2 regions of the Thauera sedimentorum genome follow, and region 2 is predicted to be linked to the other one. Evidence: riboswitches for the same ligand, from Rfam matches in the RefSeq annotation. Region 2 holds a riboswitch; the other holds the start of a gene.
What was found. Region 2 has a riboswitch for cobalamin ahead of IAI53_RS03810 (acyl-CoA thioesterase). Riboswitches for the same ligand answer to the same signal wherever they lie in the genome.

Region 1: linked by a shared signal. The riboswitch ahead of bluB (5,6-dimethylbenzimidazole synthase) and the one ahead of IAI53_RS03810 (acyl-CoA thioesterase) in region 2 are both predicted to bind cobalamin.

The regions. Positions count from the first base shown of each region.
Region 1 covers NZ_JACTAH010000002.1:46,910-51,919, forward strand. Annotated here, with positions in the region: gene IAI53_RS09960 (TetR/AcrR family transcriptional regulator) at 1-371, shown strand, start outside; gene IAI53_RS09965 (alpha/beta fold hydrolase) at 390-1,313, shown strand; gene bluB (5,6-dimethylbenzimidazole synthase) at 1,416-2,174, opposite strand; cobalamin riboswitch at 2,330-2,523, opposite strand; gene IAI53_RS09975 (cobyrinic acid a,c-diamide synthase CobB) at 2,522-3,808, opposite strand; gene cobA (uroporphyrinogen-III C-methyltransferase) at 3,801-4,655, opposite strand; gene IAI53_RS09985 (ABC transporter substrate-binding protein) at 4,710-5,010, opposite strand, start outside.
Region 2 covers NZ_JACTAH010000001.1:851,007-856,016, reverse strand. Annotated here, with positions in the region: gene IAI53_RS03815 (ribonucleoside-diphosphate reductase subunit alpha) at 1-1,530, opposite strand, end outside; cobalamin riboswitch at 1,650-1,862, opposite strand; gene IAI53_RS03810 (acyl-CoA thioesterase) at 1,978-2,832, opposite strand; cobalamin riboswitch at 2,977-3,190, opposite strand; gene IAI53_RS03805 (patatin-like phospholipase family protein) at 3,236-5,010, opposite strand, start outside.

The DNA.
Region 1 (5,010 bases), on a different contig from region 2:
AGCCGCGCGGCCTGCCGCGGCTGCGCGCGCTGTTCGACAACTGGCTGGAATGGACGGTGCGCAGCGGGCTGGCGCATGGCTGTCCGATGCAAGCCGCGGCGGTGGAATTCGACGACAAGCCCGGCCCGATGCACGACGCGGTGGTCGGCCACTACACGCGGCTCGAGCAGTCCATGGCCCGTGCGGTCGAACTGGCCATCGGCGAAGGCCACCTGCGCGCCGACCTCGACGTCGGTCAGATCGTCTTCGATCTGCTCGGCATCGTCTTCGCCTACTACCACCAGAAGCGGCTGATGCACCGCGACACCGCGGCCGCGCACGCGCGCGCGGCCTTCGCACGGCTGATTGCCGCGGCTTCACCCACCCCCTGAGCTGCCCGGAGTACCACCATGAGCACCGCTTTCGCCTCGCCCAGAAATAGCACGGTCGTGCTGAACACTTCCCTGCATGCCCTGCTGCGCGCCTATTTCGGCACCCTCTCCCGCCTCCTCCCGGGTCTCGCGGTACGACAGGCCGAGCGTCTGTTCACCCGCCCGCCGCGCTATGCCGGGCGTCGCAGCGTGACGGTCGCCGCGCGGCGTGACACGGTGAGCGCCGATGGACGCGAGATCGCGGTATGGCAGGCCGGTCCGGCCGACGCGCCGGCCGTGCTGCTGGCGCACGGCTGGGGCGGGCGCGCGGTGCAGATGGGCAGCTTCGTCGAGCCGCTGCTCGCCCGCGGCCATCGTGTGGTGTGGTACGACCAGCCGGGCCACGGCGCCAGCGGCGGCGGCGCGGTGGCGCTACCGGACATGCTGCGCGCCCTCGAAGCGGTGGTGCGCACCCATGGACCGTTCAGCGCGGCGGTCGGCCACTCGCTGGGCGCTGGCGTGCTGGCGCTCGCACTGCGCCGCGGCCTGGTGCTGGAGCGCGCGGTGTTCGTCGCCCCGCCCGCATCGATGAACGAATACGCCCACCACTTCGCCCGTCTGCTCGGCATCAGTGCACGGGTGCGCGAGGCCATGCGCGAGCGCCTGGAGCGCCGCTACGGCCTGCGTTTCGCCGAGATCGACCGCAGCGAGGAACTGGCGCAGGTGCGCATCCCGGCGCTCTTCGTACATGATGCGGCCGACCCGGACGTCCCCTTCGAGCACAGCCAGCGCCTCACCGCGCGCATGCCCACAGCCCGCCTGATCCGAACCTGGGACCTGGGCCATCACCGCATCCTGCGCGACCACGGCGTGGTAAGCGCCGCAGCGGCCTTCATCGGCGGACAGGAGCACGCCCTGCCCGCCGAACTGCCACGCCTGCCGGAGCCGGCACCGCTCTACTGAGCGGGCGCACAGGGCAGGAGCGGGCTTGCCCACGATGCGGCCGGCAAGGAAACCGCCGCCGCATCGCGGCCAAGGCCGCTCCTACGACACACGCCCTCCGCTTCAGCCCAGCGGCCCGCCCGCGGCAAGTACCGCCTGCGTGTCGCGCACCGCGTCGACCAGCGCCTCGTCCGCTTCGCCCGCCGCGCCCTGCCAGCGGTCGAAGTGCAGCAGCTGCTCGATCGGCAGGCGCGGCAGCCAGCCGGCAGCTTCCAGTTCTGGCTTGCGGTAGAAGTGGCTGACGTGGCCGATGCACAGGTAGGCCACCGGGGTGATGCCGGCGGGGATGCCGAGCGCCTCGCGCAGCGCGCGCTGGTGGAAGATGCTCACCCAGCCCACCCCCAGACCTTCGGCGCGCGCGGCGAGCCACAGGTTCTGCACCGCGCACACCGTGCTGTACAGATCCATGGTCTTGATGTGGGTGCGCCCCACCACCACCGGACCGTGGCGTTCGCGGTCGCAGGTCAGGCACAGGTTCACCGGTGCTTCGAGGATGCCTTCGAGCTTGAGCTTGCGGTAGGTGGTGCGCTGCTCGCCCTCGAACATCAGGGCGGCTTCCGCGTGCGCCTCCGTGAAGGCCGCATGCACCCGCCGTTTGACCTCGGGCGAACGCACCACGACGAAGTCCCACGGCTGCATGAAGCCGACCGAGGGCGCATGGTGGGCGGCGGCGAGGATGCGCGCCAGCACCTCGTCCGGCACCGGGTCGGGGAGGAACTCGCCGCGCACGTCACGGCGGGTGAAGATGGCCCGGTACACCGCGGCGCGCTCGGCGTCGTCGAAGGCGGGATGGGTCTGGATCTGCTGCAATGGGCTGCTCATCGTAGTCCCCTTGGTAAGAGCAGCGGTAGGAGCGGGCTTGCCCGCGATGCGGCTTCATTTGCATCCGGAACCACCCTATCGCGGGCAAGCCCGCTCCTACGCGCGGTGGACAATCCGTTCGGACAGTCCACGTGGACAGCGGCTTTCCACGCCGCTGCGGGTCGCGTCTCGAGGCCGGTCTTCCGACTGAGGTTCGTCCCGTCCGGACGCCTTCCCGGCCTGTTCGGCCAGTGGCTGCTTGCGCTTGCCCGGACGGTCCCCAACACGGCGCTGGGCACGTGGCGGAATCGCACCGCCTTCCCGATTCTCCCGCGCGTCATGCGCGGGCACCTCGAAACGGTGAAAGATCAGTTCGTCAGCAGGCGGGCGGCCACCTCCGGCGCGGACGGGAAATAGAAATGCACGTAGGAGGCGGTGAGCCGGCCGCGGCGGTAGATCGCCTCGCCCTCGCCGCCGTCCGGGCGCTGCGCGCGGCAGAGCGGCGCGAGCGCTGTCTCGGTCTTGGAGTAATGGAAGGTGTGACCGGTCAGGCGGCCTTCCGGCAGTTCGGCCTCCTGCATGCCGAGCGCCGCCAAACGCGGCTGCATCACCGCGCGGCCGGGCAGCAGGCCGCCGAAGGCATGCGTCACGCCGGCCTTGTCCACCACCGCATCGAACAGGCTCATCATGCCGCCGCACTCGGCCAGCAAGGGCTTGCCGGCGTCCACATGCGCGCGCAGGTCGGTCCAGAAGCCGGTATTCGCGGCCAGACGCTCACCGTGCAGTTCCGGATAGCCGCCGGGCAGCCAGACCGCATCGCATTCCGGCAGGCGCTCGCCGGCCAGCGGCGAGAAGAAGGCCAGACGCGCGCCGAGCGCGGTGAGCGTGTCGAGGTTGGCCGGGTAGATGAAGCCGTAGGCCGCATCGCGCGCCACTGCCACGGTGCGCCCGGCGAGCAGCGGCGCCGGCGCGGGCGCGGCCACCGGGGCGAAGTCGACCGGCGGCGGCAGTTCGCCCGCGCCGGTGGCGGCCAGCGCGTCGGCCATGCGGTCCAGGCGCTCGGCCAGATCGGCGATCTCGGCGGCCTGCAGCAGGCCGAGATGGCGCTCGGGCAGGGCCGCGCCGGCTTCGCGCGGCACCGCGCCGTACCAGCGCATGCCGTCCGGCAGCGCCGCGCGCAGCATGTCGGCGTGGCGCGCGCTGCCCACCCGGTTGGCAAGTACGCCGGAGAACGGCAGGCCGGGCCGGTAATGCGCCAGCCCGTAGGCCACCGCGCCGAAGGTCTGCGCCATCGCGCTGGCGTCGATCACCGCCATCACCGGGATGCCGAAGCGCTGGGCGATGTCGGCTCCCGAGGGTCCGCCGTCGTACAGGCCCATGACGCCTTCGACCAGGATCAGGTCGGCCTCGCGCGCCGCGGCGTGCAGCCGCCAGGCGGCATCCTGTTCGCCGCACATGCCCAGATCCAGGTTGTACACCGGTGCGCCGCTGGCCACCGCGTGGATCTGCGGGTCGAGGAAGTCCGGGCCGCACTTGAACACCCGCACCCGCCGCCCCTGGCGGGCGTGCAGGCGGGCGAGCGCGGCGGTGACCGTGGTCTTGCCCTGGCCGGAGGCGGGAGCGGCGACGAAGAGCGCCGGGCAGCGTTCAGTCATCGGCGGCCTCCCCGCGGTGGATGGCGCTGCAGCCGGCGTGCGGCGGGTGTGCCGGCGGCTCGCCCGCGTCCGGCTGGAACCAGGCCAGGCGCGGGTACAGGCCCACCACCCCGCCCACTACGGTGAGCGCGGGCGGACGGATGCCGGCCCGCGCGACCTGCCCGGCCAGGTCGGCCAGCGTAGCCACCGCCACGCGCTGCTGTGCGGTGGTGCCGCGCTCGATGACGCCTGCCGGCGTGCTCGCCGGCAGGCCGTGTTCGACCAGGCGGGCGCAGATCTCGCCCAGGCGCGAGATGCCCATGTAGATCACCAGGGTCTGATTGGGGCGGGCGAGCATCGGCCAGTCCAGCTCCAGCGCGCCGTCCTTGAGGAAGCCGGTGGCGAACACCACCGACTGCGCATGGTCGCGGTGGGTGAGCGGGATGCCGGCGTAGGCGGCGATGCCCGCCGCCGCAGTCACGCCGGGCACCACCTCCACGGTGATCCCCGCGGCCATCAGCGTCTCCATCTCCTCACCGCCGCGCCCGAAGATGAAGGGGTCGCCGCCCTTCAGCCGCACCACCCGCCGCCCGGCGCGCGCATGACGCACCAGCAGGGCGTTGATCTCGTCCTGCGGCAGGGTGTGGTCGGCGGCCTTCTTGCCGACGTAGATGCGCGCGGCCGCAGCGGGCGCGAGCTCGACGATGAGCGGACTGACCAGATTGTCGTACACCACCACCTCGGCACCGGCCACCAGGCGCGCGCCGCGCAGGGTGAGCAACTCCGGGTCGCCGGGGCCGGCGCCGACCAGGTAGACATGACCGGGTTGCGGCCCCGGACGGGCGCTGGCAAGTTCAGGCAGGGACATGCTTGCTCTCGGTGTGGCGGGACCAGGGACATGGTTTCGCTGTCAACATAGCGCCTATCGGCCCGCCTTGTCGGCCAGTTCCGCCAGCCCGGCCAGCACGCGCGCGCCCGGCTGGAAGAAATTCTCCCCGACGAGGTGGATCACCGGCACCGGCAGCAGGCCGAGCAGGGCGTTGCATTGCTGGGCATCGGTGCGGTCGAGCGAGAACACCACGTCCGGCTGCAGCCGGTCGACCGCGGTGAGCAGATCCTCGTACTCCTCGCCGGGGCGGATGTGGCGGATGCGCGGCGCGCTCTCCACCAGCTCGAAGCCGGCATGCGCGAACACGTCGCCGACGAAGTGGGCGCGGCCGAAG
Region 2 (5,010 bases):
GAAACGCTCATGCAGGTCGGGCACGTCCACCGGCGAGAACAGCGTCCATTCGCCGCCCTCCATCACCCGCTTCATGAACAGATCCGGAATCCAGTTGGCGGTGTTCATGTCGTGGGTGCGGCGGCGCTCGTCGCCGGTGTTCTTGCGCAGCTCGAGGAATTCCTCGATGTCCAGGTGCCAGCTCTCCAGGTAGGCACACACCGCCCCCTTGCGCTTGCCGCCCTGGTTCACCGCCACCGCGGTGTCGTTGACCACCTTGAGGAAGGGGATCACCCCCTGGCTCTTGCCGTTGGTGCCGCGGATCAGGCTGCCCAGCGCGCGCACCGGGGTCCAGTCGTTGCCCAGGCCGCCGGCGAACTTCTGCAGCAGGGCGTTTTCCTTGATCGCCTGGTAGATGCCTTCCAGGTCGTCGGCCACTGTGGTGAGGTAGCACGAAGACAGCTGCGAGTGCCGCGTGCCGCTGTTGAACAGCGTCGGCGTGCTGCTCATGAAGTCGAAGGTCGCGAGCAGGCGATAGAACTCGATGGCGCGCGCCTCGCGGTCGATCTCGTTGAGCGCCAGGCCCATCGCCACGCGCATGAAGAAGGTCTGTGGCAGCTCGATGCGGGTGTTGTCCACGTGCAGGAAGTAGCGGTCGTAGAGCGTCTGCAGGCCGAGGTAGTTGAAGCGCAGGTCGTTGGTCGCATCGAGCGCGGCAGCCAGGCGCGCCAGGTCGTACTCGCCCAGGCGCGGGTCGAGCAGCGCGGCTTCGATGCCGCGCTTGATCAGCGCAGGGAAGCACTCGGCGTAGCCGGCGACCATGTCTGCTTGGCTTGCCGCGCGGCCCAGCACTTCCGCACGCAGGCTGTCGAGCAGCAGGCGGGCAGCGACCTTGGCGTAGTCCGGCTCGCGCTCGATCAACGTGCGCGCGGCCAGCACCAGCGCCTGGCGCACCGCCGCCAGCGGCACGCCGTCGTAGAGGTTGGTCAGCGCGTGCTCGAGCACGGTGTCGGGCGACACGCCGCGCAAACCTTCGCAGGCTTCGACGCAGCGCGCGCGCAGCACCGCGCGCTCCAGCGGGATGCGGCGCTCGCCATCGACCGCATGCAGCAGCGGCTCGGCGGCCGCCTGCCCGCCACCGGCGGCGGCTTCGGCCGCGCGCTCGGCCGCGCGCCGTTCGCGGTACAGCACGTAGGCGCGCGCCACGTCGTGGCAGCCTTCGCGCATCAGCGCGAGTTCCACCTGGTCCTGGATGTCCTCGATGTGCACCGTGCCGCCGCCCGGCAGGCGGCGGGTGAGCGCCTGCACCACGGCGCTGGTCAGCCGGGCCACCAGGTCACGCACCCGCGCGGAGGCCCCGCCCTGCCCGCCTTCGACGGCGAGGAAGGCCTTGGTCATCGCCAGCGCGATCTTGTCGGCATTGAAGGGCACGATCGCACCGTTGCGGCGGATCACCTCAAAGGCGCGCGCCGCCTGTGCCAGCTCGGACGGCGGCGGGCCCTTGCGGGGGACGGAGGATTCGGTTTCGGTATGGCTGGCGACTGCCTGCATGCTTGCACTCCCGTAGCATCGGAAGCGGTATGCCGGCACGACGGGACGCACTGCGGACGGGGCCGCACGCTCCGCCATGGAGACACCCCGCCCCAGGTCAGAAAACCGGCCCGCGGATCGGGGCCGGAACGGCGTCGGCAGGTCTCCTGGCTCACGGGTCCTCGCCCGCCACCGGCCTTCCCGGAAGACGCAGCTTCCAGTGGCTCGAATCGGTGGCGGACTCGCCGTCTACAGTTGCGGGGGCAGCTCCGGCATCGGGGCGCGCATCGCTGTGCGCCCCTGACCGGATTCCCTCTTCATCCCTTGCGGGAACCGTCGCGATGGACAGTGTAGCGCCGTGCCGGCTTGCCGTACAAGCCGAACACACTATCTACAGCCCATTTTTCCAATGAACACACTACATTTAGTAGATAAAGCGGCGCGAATCTAAGCTCCGTGCCGCCGCGCTCAGCAAGTGGGTTCGGCCGGCTGGGGCACCGGCACCGGGCGACCGTCATAGCCGAGCGCGACCATCGTGAAGCGGCCACGGGTACACAGGCGACGCTGGCCGGTGAGCAACTCCTCCGCATGCATGATCACCTCCACGCTCATCGAGCTATTGCCCACCCGCAACACGCGGGCGGCCAGATCGACGATCTCGCCTTCGAGCACCGGCGCATGGAAATCGATGCGCTCAGACGCGGCCATGACCACCGGCATGCGTGCATGGCGCGCCGCGGCGACGAAAGCAGCCTTTCCGAGCCAGGCCAGCGCCTGGCCGCCGAACAAGGTGCCGAAGTGGTTGGTGTGCCCGGGAAAGACCATCTCCACCATCGATGAAACGGGACCGATGCCTTCGGGCCCGGGCGACGCCAACTCCACCGCATTCGGCCGCGCCCGTTCCCCTCCCACCGCAACCAGCGTGAACCGGCCGCCCAGGCTGTCATGACGCTCACCGGTCGCAAGGTCCTCGGCGATCACCCGAACCTCCACGTCCACCGAGCGCGTACCGCGCCGCACCACCTCACCCGCCAGTTCGACCAGTCGCCCTTGCGCGACCGGTGAGCGGAAATCGATCTGCCCGCTGCACGCGGTAACCATCGGCCGGCGGGTGGCGCGCGTGGCCACAAGGAAGGCGAGCTTGTCCATCATGGACAGCGCCGCTCCACCGAACAGCGTGCCGTGGTGATTGGCCTGCTCGGGAAACACCATGTCGACCATCAGGGTCGGCGTGGCCGAACCGTGGGCATCTTCCGGGAAAGTGTGACGATTGTCGTCGGCCGTCCCCACGACGGCCATGAACCCTTGCTGTTGCATGCGCATCTCCTGTGTGCATGGGACAGGAGGAGGCACGCTCAGAGGGGGGCGGACCGGTGGCGCCGGCGCCCGCGCGACGCATCCGCCGGGTCGACGACCTGGCAACATGACATTCACGCTCCTCCGGGGACACCCCGCCCCTGTCAGGATTGATTGACGTTGCACACGGCAGGTCTCCTGGCTCGCGGGTCATCGCGTCGCGCCAGCCTTCCCGGCAGAATCGCCAGTGGCATGGATTTGGCACGCAGCTCGCCGCTCACAGTTGCGGGGGCAGCTCCGGATTCAATGCGCCAGGCACGTCACCGGATTCCCTTTTAATCGCGGTCGGCATTCCGACCAGCAAACCGTAGGCGGTGCGCAGCTTAGCCGGCGCGCCAAAGGCATGTCAAACGGGCGTCACCCACGGTCCTCAGTACGGCTGGCCGAACAGCAGGTAGTAGCGCGGCTCGCCCACCCGCGATGCGTAGGCCATGCCCACGTAGAGCGGCCCCAGCACGGTGTCGGCGCCGAGAAACAGCGACATCGAGCTGCGCGAACCGGGAGAGGCCGCGTCCAGGGCATAGTTGCGCAGGTTTCCCCACTCCACCGTGCCGCCGAGATACACGCCACGTCCGAGCGCCTCGGGGAGGGTCGAGATGCGCCGGTAGTAGGAGGCGCTCGCCAGCACCACCTGGTCGGCGGCCAGTTCGCCGTAACGGTAGCCGGACAGGCGGAACAGGCCGCCCAGGGTGTAGCGTCCCGCGGAAGGCAGTTCGCGATCCGGGCTGCCGGCCACGGTGAGGCCCAGCATCAGGGTGTGGGGACCGCCGGAGCCCGCCCAGGACGCGTCGAACTCCGCATAGCGGTAGTCGAGATCGCTGCCGAAACGCCCGTCGTGCCACTCGCCGAGCAGGCGGGCGCTGTAGCCCCGGCGCGGAAAGAACGGGCTGTCGAGGCGATCGAGCACCGCGCTCAGGCGCAGCTTGCCCTGCGCCACCGACTGACCGGGATAGACCGCCGCGCCGCTGACGATGTCGGCCTTCTCGCGCCCGCGATGCAAGCCGACGCGCAGTTCGCCCCATGCGCCGGCCTCGTAGCCCAGATCCAGCCCCGCGCTGCGCTCGCGCACGCGGAAATCCGCCACCTTGCGGCCATCCTGGAAGACCGGCACGGTGCGGCTGCCGGCCTGCAGCACCGGGGCGAGGAACCATTGGCTCTTCAGGCCCAGCGGCTGGAACAGCTCCCCACGCAGGCGGTTGGTGGTGCCGACCTGCAGGTCGACGTTGAGCCGCCCCTCCCAGTCGTTGATCCAGCGCCGCGACAGCCCGGCGAACAGGGCCACCGCGCCGTCACCCTGCAGGTCCGCCGCCAAGCCGCCGCCGAAGCGCAGGTAGTTGGGGCCCCAGGACTTGTCGACCGCTTCCACCTTCAGGCGCCCATAGGCGCCGTCGCGCTCGACCCGGTAGCGCAGGCGTTCGAAATCGCCTTGCGCGTACAGGCTCTCCAGATCCTCCTCCAGCGCAGTGGCATCGAGCGCCAGCCCGGTGCGCTGGCGCAGGCCGGCGAGCACGCCGCGCGGGGGCACATGCCGTGCGCCCTCCACTTCGACCGCGGTGATCACCGGCGCCGGGCGCAGCAGGCGCAGTTGCCGGCGGGCCTGCCACTGCGCGTAGGACGCCTCGTCCACCGCGAAGCGCGCCAGCGAGGCGGCGGCCGCGCGCGCCGCCTGTTCGCCCAGCGGAATGGTCTCCAGCACGCGGTCGAAGTCGCGCGAGGTGATGTCGCCCAGATCAACCTGCACCAGCGCATCGTCGGCATCCAGCCGGCCGAGTTGCTGCTGCACGTTCTGCTCCAGGGCCAGGTTGATCGCCTGCAGCACGATCTCGGTAGCGGTGGTAAGCCGCTCGCGGCCCAGCGGCAGGGTGCCGAGGTTCACCGCGATCACCCGCCCGCCGCACAGTTCGCGACCGATGTCGACCGGCAGGTTCATCACCAGGCCGCCATCGACCAGCAGCCGCCCCCGGTGCTCGATCGGCAGGAACACGCCTGGCACCGCCATGCTGGCCCGCATTGCGCGCCACAACGGTCCGTCGTTGATCACCACCATGGCGCCGCTCTCCAGGTCGGTGGCGATGGCGCGGTAGGGTAGCGCCAGCGTGTCGAACCCGCTGAGCGACTCGGCATCGCCCGCCAGGCCGGTGAGAA